2 regions of the Pseudomonas sp. DTU12.1 genome follow, and region 2 is predicted to be linked to the other one. Evidence: riboswitches for the same ligand, from Rfam matches in the RefSeq annotation. Region 2 holds a riboswitch; the other holds the start of a gene.

Region 1 (10,348 bases), 2.2 Mb from region 2:
AAGCCCTGCAAATAGACCGGCGATTATACGCACAAGTCACCTGGGAGACCGCGATGCTCGAAAGTGCGCTGTACGATTGTCCTTATTGTGGTGAACGGATCGAGACAAGCGTGGATTTGTCCGGCGGTGACCAGAACTATGTAGAAGACTGCCAGGTGTGCTGTCGGCCGGTCATTTTCGACCTGCAGGTACATGGCGACGAATGGATGCTCGAAGTGCGCAGCGAGAACGAGTAAAGGGGGCGGCCATGCAACGAATCTACGAGCCGGAAAACCTGATGGAAGGTGAGTTGTTGCAGCAAATGCTCGCCAGCGAAGGCATCGATGCCCATCTGGTGGGGCGCCATCTGCTCGGTGGCACGGGTGAGCTGCCGATTTTCGGCCTGTTGGGCCTGGAGGTGGAGAACGACCAGGCCACCTACGCCCGCGAGCTGATTACTGCGTATATCGGTGCGCAACCATTGCCCGGCGACGAACCCGACAGCTACCCCGACGTGCTGGTCTGTTAGGCTGTCGACCGGTTTACCCAAGAGTCGTGTTGCCCCATGTGTGGACGTTATGCCCTGTTTCGCTGGAATCCCGCCTTTGCTGCCTTGCCGGGTTTCCCGGCGGATCAACAGGCCCAGTGGAATATTTCCCCCAATGATTCGGTGCTGATCCAGCGCGCCACTGACGGCCAGCGCACCCTGGCGCGGGCCCGTTGGGGGCTGACGCCGCCGTGGTTGACCGATCTGTCCCGCACCCCGGCCCACGCCCGCGCCGAAACCCTGGCCGAACAGCCGATGTTTCGCGAGGCCTTTCGCCTGCGCCGTTGCCTGCTGCCGGCCAATGGCTTTTATGAATGGCGCGGCACCCAGCGCAAGCGCCCGTACTGGTTGACGCCGGGGGAGGGTTCGACCCTGTTTTTTGCGGCGATCTGGGAGGCCTACCCAGTGCAGGAGCAGGTATGGCTGAGCGCGGCGGTGGTTACCCAGGCGGCGCAGAGCCAGCGCCGGCCGTTGATTCTGGATGCGGCGGGGCAGGAGGCCTGGCTGGATCCCGAGACGTCGTTGCATGTGTTGCAGGGATTGCTGGCCGGTGAGCCCACCGCGTTGCGCGAGCGGGTGCTGGCTAATATGGTCAATGATCCCAAGCTCAATGGGCCGGAATGCCTTACTCCGGGGTGAGCTTGAAGGTTGTGGGGGGATGTACTGCCACCATCGCTGCATAGGTATCTACACAACTTTCAGAAACTGACGAACTCTCCTGTGGCGAGCGGGCTTGCCCCGCGCTGGGCTACGAAGCAGCCCTAAAACCAGCCGCTACGGAGTATCTGATACACCGCATACGGCTTACTGGGGCTGCTTCGCAGCCCAGCGCGGGGCAAGCCCGCTCGCCACAACTGCGCTATCTGCCTGGATTTAGGCGTTGCGGCAAAGTTGTGTAGATACTTATGGCCATCGCTGGCAAGCCAGCTCCCACATTTGAATGTATTCACACATCACATGTGGGAGCTGGCTTGCCAGCGATGAGGCCCTAAAGTCCACTAAAGCCTTCAGACCTTGAACTGATTGATCAACCGCCGCTGCTGCTCCGCCAACTGGGTCAGCCCCGCGCTCGCGGCACTGGACTCATCGGCACCGCCTGCCACTTCGTTGGCCACCTGGCCGATATTGATCACATTCCGGTTGATGTCCTCGGCCACCGCGCTCTGTTCTTCCGCTGCACTGGCAATCTGCGTGTTCATATCATTGATCACCGATACGGCCTGGGTGATGGTCTCCAGAGCCTGGGCGGCCTTGGCGGCATGGTGCACGCTTTCATCGGTGCGCTGCTGGCTGTCTTCCATGACCCGCACCACGTCCCGCGTGCCTTGCTGCAGTTGCTGGATCATGGTCTGGATTTCTTCGGTGGCTTTCTGGGTTTTCTGCGCCAGGTTGCGCACTTCATCGGCTACTACCGCAAACCCCCGGCCCTGCTCGCCAGCCCGGGCGGCTTCGATTGCGGCGTTGAGGGCCAGCAGGTTGGTCTGCTCGGCAATGCCGCGGATAGCAATCAGGATGGCATTGATGTTTTCGCTGTCCTTGGCCAGGGTTTGGACCACGCCCACGGCTTTGCCTATCTCCAGGGCCAGGGCGCCGATGGATGTGGAGGTGTCGCGCACGATCTGCATGCCCTGGCTCGCGGCCTGGTCCGCGTGGGTGGCAGCCTGGGCGGCCTGGGTGGCATTGCGCGCCACGTCTTGGGCGGTGGCAGTCATTTCGTGCACGGCAGTGGCGACCTGGTCGATCTCGACCATCTGTTTGTGCACGCCCTGGTTGGTGCGGATGGCGATATCGGCGGTGTGCTCCGAGGAGTCGCTGACCTTCTGCACCGAACTGACCACCTGGGTAATCATGCCCTGCAACTTGATCAGGAAGGTGTTGAAGCCCGCGGCAATCGCGCCCAGTTCATCGGCGCGGTCACTGGTCAGGCGGCGCGTCAGGTCGCCTTCGCCCTGGGCGATGTCATTGAGCATCGCCACCATTTGCTTGAGCGGCCGGGCAATGCCATGGCCCACCAGCCAGATCACCAGCAGGCCGATGCCAGCAATCAACAGGCCGACCATGGTCATGCCGAAAATATCGGTTTTGCGTTGGGCCTCGAGGTCGCCTTGCAGGGTGTGCAGGTCGGCCATGACCGCGCCCAGGGGCAGTTGCAGCATCAGGGTCCAGCGCGCATCGGTCTGGCCGATGTTAAAGGGCAGGAACAACTCGATATGCCCGTTGGCCTGGTCGATGTCGTAGCGCACCTCACCGGTTTTCAGTTGGCCGAGGTTGTCCAGTTCATTTTTGTCGAGCAGGTCGCTGGCCTTTTCCCCCAGCTTGCTAGGGTCCTGGGTGTAGGCCACCAGGCGGCCGTTGTTGGAAATCAGTGCCATTTCACCGGCGCCGTTGTAAAGCTTCTGGTCGGCTGCGGTGAGCATTTCCTGGATGAAATTCACCGACAGATCGGCGCCGACGATGCCCTGGAACGCGCCGTCGACCATGATCGGTTCGATAAACGAGGCCAGCATCACTGTGGTGTTGCCCACACGATAGGGGGCCGGGTCGATGGCGCAGGGCTTCTGGGTTTCCTTGGAGCAGAGGTAGTACTCGCTGGCGCGAATGCCGGTGGAGAGGATTTTCTGGTCAGTCAGGTCGGCGAGTTTTTCCAGGCCCAGGCTGCCGTCCTGGTTGCGGAACCACCAGGGCATGAAGCGCCCGTTGCTGGGTTCTACACCAACCACGGTGGAGTTCAGGTAATTGGCGTCATTGTGGTCGATGGCATTGGGTTCCCAGGCGATATAGGAACCGAGGATTTTCGGGTTGCGCACCACGGTTTCGTGCAGCAGGTTCATCAGTTGTTCACGACTGACCTGCAGCGGGGCGGCGCCGTTTGCGTCTTTCATGCCCATCAGCGCATTGGTGGTGGCCAGGCCTTTGGCGGTCACCAGTGGCGCTTCCAGTTCGCGCTGGATAAGGGTGGCCTGGGTTTGCGCCAATGCCGTAAGACGTTGTTCGATGACTTGCTCAAATTGCGCCTGGGTACGTTGCTGCACCATTTCCTGGGTCCGTGCGCCGGCGAACAGCGCGTACAGCACCAGGGCCGCCACGACGCTCAGGACAATGGCTCCGGCCAATGCCGCGACAGAAAACTGAATCGACTTGAATTTCATGATGGCTCCGGGCGCTGGGGGCATGATCTGCCTTTTTTATATCGGCCACAGGCCCGGCAGACATGAGGCGCTGCCCTGCAAAAGAATCAGGAATGTCGCTTATAGAATGGTCATGGGCGTGGGGGGAGTCTGAAATTAGCGGTTAAGCGTCTGGTGTATCTAGCGCCGATACAGAGGAGGGCCTACGATACGCGCCATGTTTTCAGGGAGAATGTGCATGAAAAAATATTTGGCGGTAACGGCATTGAGCGCAGCCCTGCTGCTCGCCGGTTGCCAGTCGGTCAACACCACCAGCGGCGGTGCCGTGGGTGTGGAGCGCAAGCAGTACATGTTCAGCATGCTGTCGAGCCAGGAAGTCGACCAGATGTACGCGCAGTCGTACCAGCAGACCCTGGGCGAAGCCAGCGGCAAGGGCTTGGTGGACAAGACCAGCGCCAACGCCAAGCGCGTGCAGGCCATTGCCAAGCGGCTGATCGCCCAGGCCCCCACCTTCCGCCCGGATGCGGCGCAGTGGAAGTGGGAAGTGAACCTGATCAAGAGCGACGAGATGAACGCCAACTGCGGGCCTGGCGGCAAGATCTTTGTCTACAGTGGGCTGATCGACACGCTCAAGTTGACCGATGATGAATTGGCCGCGGTCATGGGCCATGAAATTGCCCACGCCCTGCGTGAACATGGCCGTGAAGCCATGTCCAAGGCCTATGGCATCGAGATGGCCAAGCAAGGCGCCGGCGCATTGCTGGGCCTGGGCCAGGACAGCATGGCGCTGGCCGACACGGTGGCCAACTACGGCATGACCTTGCCCAACAGCCGCAGCAATGAAAACGAAGCCGACCTGATTGGCCTGGAACTGTCGGCCCGCGCCGGTTACAACCCGAACGCCGCGATCACGCTGTGGAACAAGATGGCCAAGGCCTCGGAAGGCGCACCGCCTGAATTCATGAGCACCCACCCGGCCTCCAGCAGCCGGATCGCTTCGCTGCAGGCGGCGATTCCCAAGGTGATGCCGCTTTACCAACAGGCCAAGAAGTCCTGATAGCTCGGACTGTGTGAAGCGCCAAATGTGGGAGCTGGCTTGCCTGCGATAGCGGTGTATCAGTTACATATTTATCAACTGAGCCACTGTTATCGCGGGCAAGCCCGCACACCACATCAGATCCAGCCGCTGCTTTGCATGGCCTTGTACACCGCCACCAGCGCCAGGATGAAGAACGCCGAGGCCGCCAGGCGCCGAATCAGGGTCAATGGCAGTTTCTCTGCCGCGAAATTCCCCGCCAGAACCACCGGCACGTTGGCAATCAGCATCCCTAAGGTGGTGCCGATAATCACCAGCCACAACTCCGGATATTGCGCCGCCAGCATCACTGTGGCGATCTGCGTCTTGTCACCGATTTCCGCGATAAAGAACGCAATCAGTGTGGTCAGGAACGGCCCGAACTTGCGTGAGGTGCTGGCCTCGTCATCGTCGAGTTTGTCTGGCACCAGGGTCCACAAGGCCGTGGCGCAGAAGCTCGCGGCGAGGATCCAGTGCAGCACCGCGTCCGAGAAGAAACTGCCAAACCAGGCGCCCACGGCACCGGCGGCGGCGTGGTTGGCCAGGGTCGCGGCGATGATGCCGGCGATGATCGGCCATGGTTTGCGAAAGCGTGCGGCAAGAATAAGCGCGAGCAACTGCGTCTTGTCGCCGATTTCGGCCAAGGCAACGATTGCGGTAGGAACGAGAAGTGAATCCAGCATCAGGTAGGTTTCCAGGGGCGGGTCGACACGGCTATGACACGTACAGCCTTCCCGCCCCGGGTAAGGTGTGCGTGTCATAGGTCTTGTCAAACCCCGGTCCGTCTGTGCGGACTCCTGGGTCGCATACGCCATGGTCTGCTGACCAAGTATGTTGACGTATGCCGGACGAGCATGTTGCTCGTGGGAGACTACTCCCCTAGGACGGAGCGGATTCTGCCTTGGCAAAATCCATTCGGCAAGCCTTCTTTTTCAAACGCCCGTCAGCCGCGCTTGGCGCGGTAGATGCGAAAACCCTGGCCCTCAGCCTTGACTGCGCAGACGCCCAGATGCTCTTCGATCAGCGGTTGATACTTCAGGAAGCTATTGGCAACTAGCCGAAGTTCGCCGCCGTTTTTCAGATGTTGGCGTGCTTTTCGCAGCAGGTTTTCCGTTGCGAAATAGTCCGTATGCACCCCGACATGGAACGGCGGGTTGCTCAGAATCGCATCCAGGCCCATGGGCGCGGCGTCGATGCCATCGCCGGTCAGCACGTCGCCTTCCAGGCCATTGGCCTCCAGTGTCAGGCGACTGCTGGCGGTGGCGAAGGCGTCCACATCAAGCAGCGTCACGGTGTTGTGCGGGTAGCGCCGCTTGACCGCCGCGCCCAGCACGCCGGCGCCACAGCCGAAGTCCAGCAGATGACCGCTGGGCAGTTTGTCCAGGTGTTCCAGCAACAGTGCGGTGCCGCGATCCAGGCGGCCATGGCTGAACACGCCCGGCAGGCTGACGACCTTGAGCGGGCCGTCGGCCAGTGGCACTTCAAAGACTTGGGCCAGGCTCGCCAGTTCGGGGGCTGGCGGGGCGTCGGCCACGGTAGCCAGCCACAGTTGGCAGTGCCGCGCATTGTCGAGCTTGCGTGGTTTGCCAAAGGCGTTCAGTTGCTTGGCGGCGCTTTCGATGCCGCCGCGTTTTTCGCCCACCAGGTACAGTTCGGCGCCCGGCAGACGGGCGGCCACGGCCTTGAGGATGTAATCAGCCAGGTCCTTGGACTTGGGCAGGAACACCACCGCCGTATCGAATGCGCGATCCGGCACATTCACCCCGAAATGGCTGCGCTCGGCAAACCGTGCATCCAGCGCCGCCTGGTCGCCGGCATGCCAGCACCAGCCATGGGCATTGGGCAGCCGCCCCAGCAGGTCGTCGGCGGGCAGGCCGGCCAGCAACACGTTGCCTTGAAAAAGTTCGGCCTGACGAAGCAGTACTTCACTGCGCGGATCCATGGTCTGCTCCCTGAAAAAGGAGCGCAGTTTATCAACTGACGACGCGCTGCGGTGCGCCGCTGAAAAAGCCTCGGGCGTTTTCGGTCAATTGGCCGACGATCCGTTGCCGCGCCTCGCGACTGCCCCAGGCACTGTGGGGGGTGATGATCAGCCGCGGGATGTCGCCGGCCAGCAGTGGGTTGCCGGTGGTCGGCGGTTCGACGCTCAGCACATCGGTGGCCGCGCCGCCCAGATGACCGCCGCGCAAGGCATCGGCCAAGGCTTGTTCATCGATCAGGCCACCGCGTGCGGTGTTGACCACAAACGCGCCCGGCTTGAGCAGCGCCAACTCGCGGGCACCGATAAAGTGACGCGTGTGTTCATTGAGCGGGCAATGCAGGGTCAGGGCGTCGATTTGCGGCAGCAGTTCATCCAGCGGTACCCGATCTGCACGGGCCGGGCGGCCAGGAATGGCTCCCAGCACCACGCGCATACCAAAGGCTTCGGCCAGGCGCGCGACGGCGCCGCCCAGTTCGCCGTGGCCGAGCAAACCCAGGGTTTTACCTTCCAGCTCGACAATCGGGTAATCCAGCAGGCAGAACTGCTTGGCTTGCTGCCACAGACCGGCGTCGACGTCTTTTTGATAGTCCTTCAGGCGTGTGGCGAGGTTGAGCAGCAGCATGATCGTATGTTGCGCCACCGAAGGTGTGCCGTAGCCCTGGCAGTTACTTACGGTAATACCCTGGGCACGGGCGGCGGCCAGGTCGACGTTGTTGGTGCCGGTGGCGGCGATCAGGATCAGCTTCAGGTCGGGGCAGGCGGCCAGGGTCTGGGCGTTGAGCAGGATCTTGTTACTGATCGCTACCTGGGCACCTTGCAGGCGCTCGACCACCTGGTCCGCCGAGGTCTGCTCGCACAGCTGCAAGTCGCTGAAAACTTCCCGCAACTCGCTGAGGTCAAGGTCCCCCTGGTCCAGGGAAGGGTGATCAAGGAAGACGGCGCGGCGATTGTTCGTCATCAACTGTACCTTTTGCGACAGGGTTCGAAGGCGTAATCTGCCGAGCCTACCAGATGAAATAATCAGTTACTTCTTGGAGTGTGCATGTACCTCACCGAGTTTTTGACCGTGGCGTTGATTCACCTGCTGGCCGTGGCCAGTCCCGGGCCGGACTTTGCCGTGGTGGTACGCGAGAGCGTGACCCATGGCCGCCGCGCGGGTACCTGGACGGCGCTGGGCGTCGGCTCGGCGATTTTCCTGCATGTCGGCTACTCGCTGCTCGGTATCGGCTTGATCGTGTCCCAGTCCATCGTGCTGTTCAACGCCCTGAAATGGGCTGCGGCAGCCTACCTGCTGTACATCGGCTTCAAGGCCCTGCGTGCGCAACCGGCCAAGCCTGCCAGTGAAGAAGACCTGCACCGCGAAGTGGGCGAGCGCACTGCCCGCGGCGCCTTTACCTCGGGCTTTGTGACCAATGGCTTGAACCCCAAGGCCACGCTGTTTTTCCTGTCGCTGTTCACCGTGGTGATCAACCCCCACACGCCGCTGGCGATCCAGGCCGGTTATGGCCTGTACCTGGCCGTGGCCACCGCCCTGTGGTTTTGCATGGTGGCAATGCTGTTCAGCCAACAACGCGTGCGCGCCGGCTTTGCGCGCATGGGCCATTGGTTTGACCGGAGCATGGGCGCAGTGCTGATTGCTATCGGTGTAAAAGTGGCCCTCACTGAGCGCTAGGCGCGTCATCGGCTGAATGAATGCTGGCGCAAAGCTAGCATTCATCCCGCTCTGCAAATCATTCCTTCGGCTGATTTGGCCGGCGTGCAAGGTCTCTACAGTGCAAATCCTTTAGCCAAGACCGTGCAGTCATAAAAAGGGATTCGTATGTTGCAGACTCGTGTTATCCCGCCCGCAGAAGGCGCCTACCAATACCCGCTGTTGATCAAGCGCCTGTTGATGTCGGGTGCCCGCTACGAGAAAACCCGGGAAATCGTCTACCGCGACAAGCTGCGCTACACCTACCCGACCCTGATCGAACGTGTCGCCCGCCTGGCCAACGTGCTGACCGCAGCCGGGGTCAAGGCCGGTGATACCGTGGCCGTGATGGACTGGGACAGCCACCGTTACCTGGAGTGCATGTTCGCCATCCCGATGATTGGCGCGGTGATCCACACCATTAACGTGCGCCTGTCGCCGGAGCAGATCCTCTACACGATGAACCACGCCGAAGACCGCTTTGTGTTGGTCAACAGCGAGTTCGTCGGGTTGTACCAGGCCATTGCCGGGCAGTTGACCACGGTCGACAAGACCTTGCTGTTGACCGATGGCGACGAGAAAACCGCCGACCTGCCCAACCTGGTGGGTGAGTATGAAACCCTGTTGGCCGCCGCCAGTACTCAATACACCTTCGAGGACTTCGACGAGCATTCGGTGGCCACCACCTTCTACACCACCGGCACCACCGGTAACCCCAAGGGTGTGTATTTCACCCATCGTCAGTTGGTGCTGCACACCATCGGCGTGGCGACCATCATGGGCAGCGTCGACAGCGTGCGCTTGCTCGGCACCAACGACGTGTACATGCCGATTACGCCGATGTTCCATGTGCACGCCTGGGGCTTGCCCTATGTGGCGACCATGCTCGGCCTGAAGCAGGTCTACCCGGGCCGCTACGACCCGGAATACCTGGTGGAGTTGTGGCGCAAGGAAAAGGTCACGTTCTCCCACTGCGTGCCGACCATCCTGCAGATGGTGCTTAACGCCAAGGCCGCCCAAGGCGTGGATTTTGGCGGCTGGAAAATCGTGATTGGTGGCAGCGCACTCAACCGTTCGTTGTATGAAGCGGCCAAGGCCCGTGGCATCCAGTTGACCGCAGCCTATGGCATGTCCGAGACCGGGCCGCTGGTGTCCTGTGCCCATCTCAATGAAGAACTGATGGCCGGCAGCGAAGACGAGCGCACGACCTATCGGATCAAGGCCGGTGTGCCCGGGCCGTTGGTGGAAGCTGCGATCATCGACGGGGCTGGCAACTTCCTGCCGGCCGATGGCGAGTCCCAGGGCGAACTGGTGCTGCGTGCGCCGTGGCTCAGCGAAGGCTATTTCAACGAGCCGCAGAAGGGCGCCGAGCTCTGGGAAGGCGGCTGGATGCACACGGGCGACGTGGCCACCCTGGATGCCTTTGGTGTGATCGATATTCGTGATCGCATCAAGGACGTGATCAAGACTGGCGGCGAGTGGATTTCGTCCCTGGCCCTCGAAGACCTGGTCAGCCGTCACCCGGCGGTACGCGAAGTAGCGGTGGTGGGGATTGCCGACCCGCAGTGGGGCGAGCGCCCGTTTGCGCTGTTGGTGGTCCGTGAAGGGCACGGGATTGGCGCCCGTGAACTCAAGGAACACCTCAAGCCGTATGTCGAGCAGGGCCACTTGAGCAAGTGGGCAATCCCCAGTCAGATTGCCATTGTTACGGAAATTCCCAAGACCAGCGTCGGCAAGCTGGACAAGAAGCGTATCCGTATCGACATCGTCGAATGGCAGGCCAATAACAGCACCTTCCTCTCCACGCTCTGACCCTTTGCGCCGTGCCCGTTCGGGCACGGCAATGCTCTATCACAAGCCTTCGCCTTGTCATTTCCCAGATTTGAGCCATCCTCTCTCGCGTCAGCCTTCGCTGACATGGCGAAAGGGCTGTTGCAGACGGGTTGGT
Region 2 (10,348 bases):
GTACCTGGAAGCTTTCAAACACGGCCGCTGCGATATGCAAGCACACCAGCACCAGCAGGCCATTGACCGCAGTTTCATGTACTTGCAGCGGCCAATCGGCGCCCCATAAGGCATCGACCTCCTCCATGGCCCAACCGCTCAAGCCCGCCGTCAACATCGCCAGGAGCATCAAAATCATCACCAATGCACCCAACGGCGAGTGACCGAGGCGATGCTCCGGGCGCCTGGTGCGCAGGGAACGCACATGGGCGGCGAGCCTTGCCGGGGTCGGCCAGAAGTCCGCCCAGCGCGCACTGCGTGGCCCGACAAATCCCCACAGCAGCCGTACCAGCAACCAGCCCATGGCGTAATAGCCGAGCCAGACATGCCAATCGTCGCCGCCCTCAGTGAAGAAGTAGTTGGCGACAAAGACCCCGGCGATGGACACGTGAAACAGCCTCACCAGCGGGTCCCACAGTGCTATGGAGTTGCCTGGCATCAGCCCTTGATCTCGGTCTTGACCGCTTTGCCGCTGACCGGGTCGTGGTAGATCTCGACCTTGCGCTTGTCCTTGTCGAACCCGTAGATCTCATAGCAGTTGCCATCGGTGATCTTGAACTTGCTGATCTCGTAGCCCTGGGCTTTCAACTGGTCCTGGAACGCCTGCGGGTCTTGCCATTGCGCGCGCTGCTCCGTGGTGCATTGCGGTCCGGCAAGGGCCAGGGGGCTGGCAACAATCAGCGACAACAACAGAATTTTGCGCATGGTGACACTCTCGCTCGTTGAGGAAGGTCTCACTGTGCAAAACCAAGCTTAATGAAGTCTTAGCTGGTAATGAGTGGTTACATGTTTCTCGTCGCCCGGCCTGCCACGCCCGTCTCGGCAGCGGCATGATGCCGCCGATATCACATCGGGAACACACCATGCGCCTATTGTTGGTCGAAGATGATCGGGCCCTCGGCCAAGGCATCCGCGTCGCCCTGAGCAGCGAGGGCTACACCCTGGACTGGTTGCACGACGGCGCCAGTGCGCTACATGCGTTACGCAGCGAAAGCTTCGATCTGCTGCTGCTCGACCTTGGCCTGCCGCGCCTCGACGGCCTGGCCCTGTTGCGTCAATTGCGCGATCGGCAACAGGACCTGCCGGTATTGATCCTGACCGCCCGCGACGGCACCGCCGAACGGATTGCCGGGCTGGATGCCGGCGCTGACGACTACCTGATCAAACCCTTCGATGTCGACGAACTCAAGGCCCGCATCCGCGCCTTGCTGCGGCGCAGCCAAGGCCGCGCGCAGCCACTGCTGGAGCATGCGGGCGTGTGCCTGGATCCGGTCGGCCAGCAGGTCACCTGGCACGGCAACCCGGTGGTGGTGACGCCGATGGAGTACCAGTTGCTCCATCAACTGTTGGCGCGCCCCGGCAACGTGGTGACCCGCGAACGCCTGTCCCGGGCCTTGTATGGTTGGCAGGAAAAGGTCGAGAGCAACACCCTGGAAGTGTTGATCCATAACCTGCGCAAAAAACTTTCGACCGAGCTGATCCGCACGGTGCGCGGCGTCGGGTATGTGATGGAGCTCAAGCCATGACCTCGATACGTACACGCATTCTGGTGCCGGTGCTGATCCTCGTTCTGCTGGGCGATGTGCTGATCAGTTGGCTGGTGCTGCGCGACAGCCACCACGAGATAGAAGAGGTGTATGACGCCCAGCTCGCGCAAAGTGCGCGCCTGCTGCAAGGGGTGCTGGCACAACGTGCGCCGGGGGACAACGATTGGAACCGGCTCTACCAGGCCTTCGACGCAGCCATGAGCCGCGTGGGCGACACTGGAGCAGCGCACCCTTACGAAACCCGCCTGACATTCCAGGTGTGGCGCACTGACGGCCAATTGCTGGTGCGCTCGGCCGAAGCCCCGGAACTGAAGGCACCACCGGCGACCCTCGGCGCCCACGACCTGATGGACAACGGCCACGACTGGTGCGCCTTCCTGCTCAAGGACCCACAGCAAGGACTGCTGATCTGGGTGGGCGAGCGTGATGACATTCGCCAGGACCTGATCCAGCGCATCGTCGGCCATACGCTGTGGCCCAGTGTGATTGGCGTGCCGCTGCTGGCCACCTTGATCTGGCTGACCATCGGCTGGGGGTTGCAGCCGTTGCGCGCAATGGCCCGTACCATCCGTGGACGCACTACCGAAACCCTCAAACCGCTCAATCTGCGTCCCCTGCCCCACGACCTCGAACCCATGCAGACCGCGCTCAATCGCCTGTTGCAACAGATCGACAACCTGCTGGCGCGAGAACGACGTTTTATCGCCGATGCCGCCCACGAGCTGCGCACGCCTCTGGCGATCCTGCGGATCCATGCGCAAAACGCCCAGATGGCCGGCACCCCACAGCAACGGGAGGAAGCCCTGGAGTTTCTGGTCAGCGCCGTCGACCGCGCCACGCGCATCGCCAGTCAGTTGCTGACCATGGCGCGTATCGAGCCGCACCTGGCCAACCCCGAGCGATGCGAAGTGGAACTGACCGAGCTGGTGCGGGAGGAACTGGCCGAACTGGCACCCCTGGCGCTGGCAAAGGATATCGAGCTGATCCTCGACAGCGACCACCACTGCCTGGTCAAGACCGACCCCATTGCCCTGGCCATCGCCCTTCAGAACCTGGTGACCAACGCCCTGAACTTCGCCCCGCCTGGCAGCGAGGTCAGGGTCCAAGTACAACCGCAAGGCTGCGGAGCGGTGTATATCAGCGTCGAGGATGCCGGCCCCGGTATCGATGAGGGTGAGTATGCGCGCCTGTTCGAGCGCTTCTACACCCAGGGGCACGGCAACGGCGCCGGGTTGGGACTGGCGATTGTGCAGATGATCGTCAACAAGATCGACAGCAGCCTGCAGTTGTACAACCTGCCCCAGGGCGGGCTATGCGCTGAACTGCGGATCAACCAAGGCGCGCCGCTTCATTCAAGTTGAGCGGCTTGCTGGCGGGCTTTGACGTTTTTTTCATGTGTGTGCGCATAAGATCCCGGACCTCGTTGGGGAGTAGCCTGCTTGTGAGCCTTTCGCAAGCGTTCGTATCAACATTCTCGGCAACCTGCCGTGGTACGAACACCTTTTGGTTGGTGAGACCAGCGACACATCCATGCCTAAAGTCGGGCGTGTGGTTGTGTCGTTGACTCATAGCCCGACTGGAAGATCACCCGTGAATCCTGTTTCCCTGATTCTCCTGGCCCTGGCCATGTCCACGGATGCCTTTGCCGCTGCTATCGGCAAAGGCTCAAGCCTGCACAAACCTCGCCTGGCCGAAGCGCTGCGCACCGGCCTGATTTTCGGCGTCATCGAAGCCATCACCCCGATCATCGGCTGGCTGATCGGCCAAGCCGCCACGCGCTGGGTGGAAAACTGGGACCACTGGATCGCCTTTACCTTGCTGGTGGTATTGGGCCTGCACATGATTTACAACGGCCTCAAGCATGAAGACGAGGCCGAAGAGAAAAGCGCCCAGCACTCCTTCCTGGTCCTCGCCGTCACCGCATTTGCCACCAGTATCGATGCCCTCGCGGTCGGTGTCGGCCTGGCGTTTGTCGATGTGAATATCTGGGTGGCCGCCGCCGCCATCGGCCTGGCGACCATGACCATGGTCACCATCGGCGTGATGCTCGGCCGGGTCCTGGGCACCGTGTTCGGCAAGCGCGCAGAGATCGTCGGCGGCGTGGTACTGATGATCGTCGGTGCAACGATTTTGTATGAGCACCTGTCCGTCTGACTCGCGACCTTGTACCCAGCAAAAGCCCCGTTAATCGGGGCTTTTGCTTTTGGGCGCAGATAGAATGTACCAAGCAGTTAATTAGCTTGCTATCATTACCCCCCTGGACCATCACCCTCGGGCTTTCTCGACATGAAACACACACACCGCGCCACTGGCGCCTCTCGATTCCTGTTGCTGGGCTTGGGCGTCATTATCGTCCTGCTCGGCGTGGCCTTGGCTGTCGGCGGCGCAAAACTGCTGAGCCTGGGAGGCTCGGGCTACTTCCTGGTCGGCGGCGTGGCCATGGCCATCGCGGGTCTGTTGATTGCACAGCGCAAACCGGCGGGTGCCTGGTTGTTCGCTGCCTTTCTGCTCGGCACTGCCGTGTGGGCTGTATTGGATGTAGGCCTGGTGTTCTGGCCACTGTTTTCGCGGCTGTTCATGTTCGCCGTTATTGGCCTGGCGGTAGCGCTGGTCTATCCGTGGCTGGCACCGGCCGCAGGCCGTGGTGCCTACGGTGTAGCGGGCGTGCTGGCGGTGGCATTGGCCGTGGCGGCGGGCAATATGTTTGTCGCCCACCCCAGCGTCGCACCAAACGGCGATGGCCCAGGCTTGACACCCGTTGCGCCGGCAGAGGCGCAGAAGGACTGGGCACACTACGGCAACACCGAAGGCGGCAGCCGTTTTGCCGCCCTGGACCAGATCAATCGCAGCAACGTCGACAAGCTCAAGGTGGCCTGGACCTATCGCACCGGTGATGTGGCCATCAGCGACGGCAACGGCGCCGAAGATCAACTCACGCCCCTGCAGATCGGCAACAAGGTGTTTATCTGCACGCCCCATAACAACCTGATCGCGCTGGATGCCGACACCGGCAAAGAGCTGTGGAAGAACAGCATCAACGCCCAATCGGCGGTATGGCAGCGCTGCCGTGGCATGGCCTATTTCGACGCCAGTGCGCCCATCGCCCAACCGACCCAGGCCAACAGCTCGCCGATCATTGCCGCCAGCGTGCCCGCCGGTGCGCAATGCCAGCGACGCCTGTTGACCAATACCATCGATGCACGGCTGATTGCGGTGGATGCCGATACTGGTGAGTTCTGCGAAGGCTTTGGCAACCACGGCCAAGTGGATCTGAAAGCCGGCCTGGGCAACGTGCCGGACAGCTATTACCAGCTGTCCTCGGCGCCCTTGATGGCCGGCACCACCGTGGTGGTTGGCGGGCGCGTCGCCGATAACGTCCAGACCGATATGCCAGGCGGCGTGATCCGCGGTTTTGATGTGATCAGCGGGCAAATGCGCTGGGCGTTCGACCCGGGCAACCCTGAAGACAAGCAAGCGCCTGCCGCAGACAGTACCTATGTGCGCAGCACCCCCAACAGCTGGGCGCCGATGTCCTATGACCCGCTGATGAATACTGTATTCCTGCCGATGGGCAGCTCGTCCACCGATATCTATGGTGTCGAACGCACCCAGCTCAACCACAAATACGGCGCCTCCGTACTGGCGCTGGACGCCTCCACCGGTGAAGAAAAGTGGGTGTACCAGACCGTCCACAACGACCTCTGGGACTTCGACCTGCCGATGCAACCGAGCCTGATCGACTTCACCCTGGCCGACGGCAAGACCGTACCGGCCGTGGTGATCGGCACCAAGGCCGGGCAGATGTATGTACTGGACCGCGCCACCGGCAAGCCGCTGACCGCTGTAGAAGAAGTGCCCGTCAAGGCTGCCAATATTCCCAATGAGCCATACTCCCCCACCCAGCCAAGGTCCGTGGGCATGCCGCAGATCGGCGCGCAAACCCTGAGCGAATCGGACATGTGGGGCGCAACCCCCTATGACCAGTTGCTGTGCCGCATCGACTTCAAAAGCATGCGCTACGAAGGCTTGTACACCGCACCGGGTACCGATAAGTCACTGAGCTTCCCGGGTTCCCTGGGCGGTATGAACTGGGGCAGCATTTCCACCGACCCGGTGCATGGCTTTATCTTCGTCAACGATATGCGCCTGGGCCTGTGGATCCAGATGATCCCGTCGCAGAACAAGGCCCAGACCTCCTCCGGTGGTGAAGCGCTGAACACCGGGATGGGCGCGGTCCCGCTCAAGGGCACGCCCTACGCCGTGAACAAGAACCGCTTCCTGTCGGTGGCCGGCATTCCGTGCCAGGCACCGCCATTCGGCACCTTGACCGCCATCGACATGAAAACCCAGAAAATTGCCTGGCAAGTACCCGTTGGCACGGTTGAAGACACCGGCCCGCTGGGCATTCGCATGCACCTGCCGATCAAGGTGGGCCTGCCGACCCTGGGCGGTACCCTGTCCACCCAGGGCGGCCTGGTGTTTATCGCCGGCACCCAGGACTTCTACCTGCGCGCCTTCAACAGCGCCAATGGCGAGGAAGCCTGGAAAGCCCGCCTGCCCGTGGGCAGCCAGGGTGGGCCGATGACTTACGTGTCACCCAAGACCGGCAAGCAATATGTGGTCATCACGGCCGGTGGCGCGCGCCAGTCCACCGACCGTGGCGACTACGTAATCGCCTACGCCCTGCCTTGAGCCCCACGCGGCGCGTATGCGCCGCTGTTTGAAGGTGGGAGCCGGACTTCCCGGCTCCCACTGATAGTGTGATTTTTCCAGGAAGACCTCGCGTTGAATACTCTCTCTATCCGCTTGCTCGGCAGCCTGCTGCTGGGCGCCATATTGCCCGCCTACGGCAGCACCCTCACCGGCGACTGGGGTGGGCTGCGCCATCAGCTCGACGAGCAAGGCATCAAGTTCACCGGCGACTACAGCGGCGAAACCGCCTATAACGCCCATGGCGGCCAGCATCGTTCGGCGCGTTACTCGCAAAACATCAAGCTTGGCGTGCAGCTGGACCTGGGCAAACTGTATGGCCTGCACAACGGTGACAAGATCCAACTGACGGTCAACGACCGCCGTGGCAATAGCGCCTCCGAGGATCTGGTGGGCAACCGCCTGCCGATCCAGGAAAACTACGGTGGGCTCTACACCCGCCTTACCGAGTTGAGTTATGAGCGCACCCTGTTCACCCCGGCGCTGAACCTCAAGCTCGGTTATATGGCCATGGGCAACGATCTGGGCGGCCTCGACAGCGGGATCCTGTGCAACTTCATGAACGCCGGTTTCTGCGGGCACCCGCTGAACATGTCCGGCGGCAGCGGTTGGACCAACTACCCCAACGCACACCTGGGCGCGCGGGTGAAGTATGACTTTTCGCCGGCCTGGCAATTGCGCGTGGCGGCGTTCAATGTCGACCCGCAAAGCAACGGCAACTCCAGCCGCGCCTGGCATGTGGGGCCCAAGCACACCACCGGCACCGTAGTGCCCATCGAACTGGTCTACAAGCACGCCAGCGAACTGCCCGGCGAGTACAAGCTCGGCTATTACTACGACAGCTCCAACGTGCAACGCATCGGCAGCGATAAACACGTCAGCGGCCGCGGTGGCCATTATCTGCTGATCGACCAGGCCCTGTGGAACTCCCAGACCTCGGAGGGCCGCACCTTGCATGCGTTCGGCCAGTACTCGGCCGCGAGCAAGGCAGCGTCGCCATTCAGCCGCTGGTACGGCGCCGGCCTGGTGCTGTACAAACCGTTCGCCGGCCGGCCACGGGACACCGTTGCCCTGGGATATGGCCGTGCGGTGCCCAACCCACGCAGCCGCGATGTGCTGCAACAGGCCGCAGAAGCCAGCGACAATGCTTTCCCCAACCTGGACAGTGCCGAACAGTTGCTCGAACTGAGTTACGGCTACCAAGCCACGCCTTGGCTGATCCTGCGCCCGGATGTGCAGTACATCATTGAACCGGGGGCGTTTTCCGGGGAGAAGATCGACAACGCGCTGATACTGGGCCTGCAAGTGAAGGCGACGTTCTGAAGCGCAAGCTTTCAGGCAGTTGAATTAAGCTTGATCCGGGTTATCCGGTTGGAACACGATGGCGGACTTGAACCGTTGACGAAAGGACTGTCGCAATGTTCCCACTGGATATCTGGCTGACCTATAGCGCTGCCTGCCTGTTATTGGTGCTCTCCCCCGGACCGGACAATCTGCTGGCAATCGCCAGGGGCCTGAGCCAAGGGCGTATGGCCGCAGCCATTTCGGGGATCGCGTCAGGCACCGGGATTCTGTTTCACGTGGCTACGGCATCGCTGGGCTTGACCCTGCTGATGCAGACATCCGCCGTGGCCTTCTGGGTGGTCAAGGTAATCGGCGCCAGCTACCTGTTATGGCTGGGCATCAAGGTCCTGCGCTCGCGCAGCCTGATCAACTTCAAGCCGGCGGCGCGGCAACCGCTCAAAAGCATCTTCCTCACTGGCTTCCTGTCGGCGGCGCTGAACCCCAAGCCGGGGCTGTTTGTGCTCGCATTCATCCCCCAGTTCGTCAACCCGTCATTGGGCTCGGTCACCGTGCAAATGATGGTCTACGGTGCCTGGTTCGCCGCGTTGACCGCACTGGGCTTTGCGCTCATGGGGATTTTTGCGACGCGCCTGTCGACCTGGCTGCAGCGCAAGCCAAAAGTGGTCAATGGCCTGAACGTGGGCGCCGGACTGACCTTCGTCGCGTCCGGGCTTTCGGTGGCGGCACTCAGTCAAAAATAGACCGGCCTAAAGATGCTATTGCTAGCCTGGCACCCGTGCCTTGGCCAGCATGTCATCCAACTGCGCAATCAGGTCATCGGCACTGACCTCGACAAAATTCCCACGGGCAGCCGCTAGGATCTTCTCGGCAAACTCGGCGCTGTATTCCTGGTATGGCGCCTCGGCTTCCTGGCCCAGGTCATAGCCAATCATAAACAGCGCCGCCTCCATGGCACGCAATGGATCATTCGGCGCCGCCACCTGCTGGAAGCGGCTGCCGGCAGCGTCTGGATGCTTGAGCACGGCACTGAGCAACCAGCTGGCGCGCAGGTTCCACATGGCGTGGTGGTGCCCGGAGCGCAAACCCGTGAACTTGAACCCATCGCCGCCGGGATTGCGGCGTTTTGGCGCGAGGGCATCTTTGTCTTCCTTGGCTTTGGCCCAGGGGAAGCAGAGGTCCCGCGGTACTTTTACCAGGCCGTGTGCATGGCAGTATTTCACCACCAACCAGCCCAGGCCTGCGGCCACGCGGCTGTCATAGATAATGAAGTCCTTGCACAGCAGGGAATACACCTTGGTCATCCCGGCGTTGAAGCGCAACTGGTCGGAGCGCAACACCGATGCACGCTCATCACCGGCGTCCAGCGCTGCCACGATGGTTTGCAGCATGCTCGCCAGGCCAACCTTGTTTGTCTGCAACCAGTCCACGTTGTGCGCCGTGACACCACCCCAGCGCATCACATCACTTGCCGCTGCTGCGCTGCGAGCGTCGTCGCCGGCAGCCGCCACCAGGTCTTTACCCAAGGCTGCCAGGGCTTTGCCGTTGCTGAACGCACTGGTGCCTGGAGCAAAGTCCAGGCGCGCGTTGCCCGGATGGTTCCAGCGGTAGTGTTCGAATGCGTTGTACAAGCTGCTGCACGACCAATGCACGCCGGTTTTGCGGTTGACGTACTGATGCTTGAACAGCTCCGGGGATTCAAGCTCCGAGGCCAACCAGCGCGTGAACGCAATAACGTGTGGCAGGGCTAGATAGGTTTTGCAGTTCATGAAATGCTCCTGTGGGCTGGCGCTCTAAATCGCGGGATTGCTTGCCAGCGAGCACATAGTCCCAGCGAATAAACCCACTTTTTGTCTTTGAGTATCGGCCATGATCAATTATCACCGACGCCGCACCGCGCTGCGCAAGATTCTCCAGCGCAGCGGCACGTCGATGAAGACCGCAGACATCCATACAGCGCTGTGCAAGTGGTTCGATGACTTCAGCCTCCATGGCAAAACCACCCTGCGTGATCTTGAAGCCCTGACCGAAACCGAACTGGTGGCAGTGGGGGAAAAAGGCCCGGATAAAAAAGCCAAATACTGGAAGTCCGGCCGCGAGAGTTTTGACCTGACGCTCTCGCCCACCGAAGCCATGACCCTGGCAGCGATTTTCGAGCATGCCCAGCGTTTTGGGTTCAACGCCCATACCGAACAGCTCGGTGAACTGCGTGAATACGCGGCGTCGGAGATGACCAAGCATTCGGCCCGCCCCCTGGCCTGGTCCCAACGCATCACCAGCGGCACGCGGTTTACCCTGCTCCAGCCGGGCAAGCACGACCCCACGCACCTGGCCACGATTCAAACGGCGATCCTCGAAGACGTGTCCCTGGAAGTGACCTACCTGCCCAGGGACGCAGGCGGCGTCGAATGTCGGTACCTGTTGAAACCCCTGGCCCTCTCCTATCAGGACTCCAATGTCTATCTGTCTGCGTATGTGGAGCAGGAGCATTGGCCGGCCGGGTACGTGCCTGCAGATCAGCGTGGCAAGTACAGCAGCAACGGGCCGCGCACACTGTGTGCGCTGATGCTGCATCGCATGCTGGCCGTGAAGACCAGTTGGCTGGATGTGCCTGGCCCGCCGCATTACGACGTCAATTCGCTGGACGCGCAAAAGCACCTGATGACCATCCATGGCGAGGCACCAGTGCCGCTCAAGCTGCGCCTGAGTGCCAACCTGCATAATCGCTTGAGCGAGAACCCGCTGACCGA

What was found. Region 2 has a riboswitch for manganese ahead of mntP (manganese efflux pump MntP). Riboswitches for the same ligand answer to the same signal wherever they lie in the genome.
Region 1: it holds a riboswitch for manganese, as region 2 does, so the genes downstream of both, GDV60_RS22440 (TMEM165/GDT1 family protein) here and mntP (manganese efflux pump MntP) in region 2, are expected to answer to the same signal.

Annotation. Positions count from the first base shown of each region.
Region 1 is NZ_CP045254.1:5,081,647-5,091,994, reverse strand. Features, by position in the region: gene GDV60_RS22465 (CPXCG motif-containing cysteine-rich protein) at 54-236, shown strand; gene GDV60_RS22460 (putative signal transducing protein) at 248-508, shown strand; gene GDV60_RS22455 (SOS response-associated peptidase) at 545-1,165, shown strand; gene GDV60_RS27210 (methyl-accepting chemotaxis protein) at 1,534-2,277, opposite strand; partial or broken gene GDV60_RS27205 (HAMP domain-containing protein) at 2,392-2,586, opposite strand; gene GDV60_RS22445 (M48 family metallopeptidase) at 3,893-4,711, shown strand; gene GDV60_RS22440 (TMEM165/GDT1 family protein) at 4,828-5,412, opposite strand; yybP-ykoY riboswitch at 5,502-5,621, opposite strand; gene GDV60_RS22435 (class I SAM-dependent methyltransferase) at 5,673-6,671, opposite strand; gene GDV60_RS22430 (2-hydroxyacid dehydrogenase) at 6,703-7,668, opposite strand; gene GDV60_RS22425 (LysE family translocator) at 7,753-8,382, shown strand; gene GDV60_RS22420 (fatty acid--CoA ligase) at 8,530-10,212, shown strand.
Region 2 is NZ_CP045254.1:2,919,208-2,929,555, reverse strand. Features, by position in the region: gene GDV60_RS12780 (cytochrome b/b6 domain-containing protein) at 1-478, opposite strand, end outside; gene GDV60_RS12775 (PepSY domain-containing protein) at 478-744, opposite strand; gene GDV60_RS12770 (response regulator) at 903-1,565, shown strand; gene GDV60_RS12765 (sensor histidine kinase) at 1,562-2,947, shown strand; yybP-ykoY riboswitch at 3,000-3,171, shown strand; gene mntP (manganese efflux pump MntP) at 3,177-3,740, shown strand; gene GDV60_RS12755 (glucose/quinate/shikimate family membrane-bound PQQ-dependent dehydrogenase) at 3,873-6,278, shown strand; gene GDV60_RS12750 (carbohydrate porin) at 6,387-7,619, shown strand; gene GDV60_RS12745 (LysE family translocator) at 7,715-8,341, shown strand; gene GDV60_RS12740 (hypothetical protein) at 8,363-9,367, opposite strand; gene GDV60_RS12735 (YafY family protein) at 9,468-10,348, shown strand, end outside.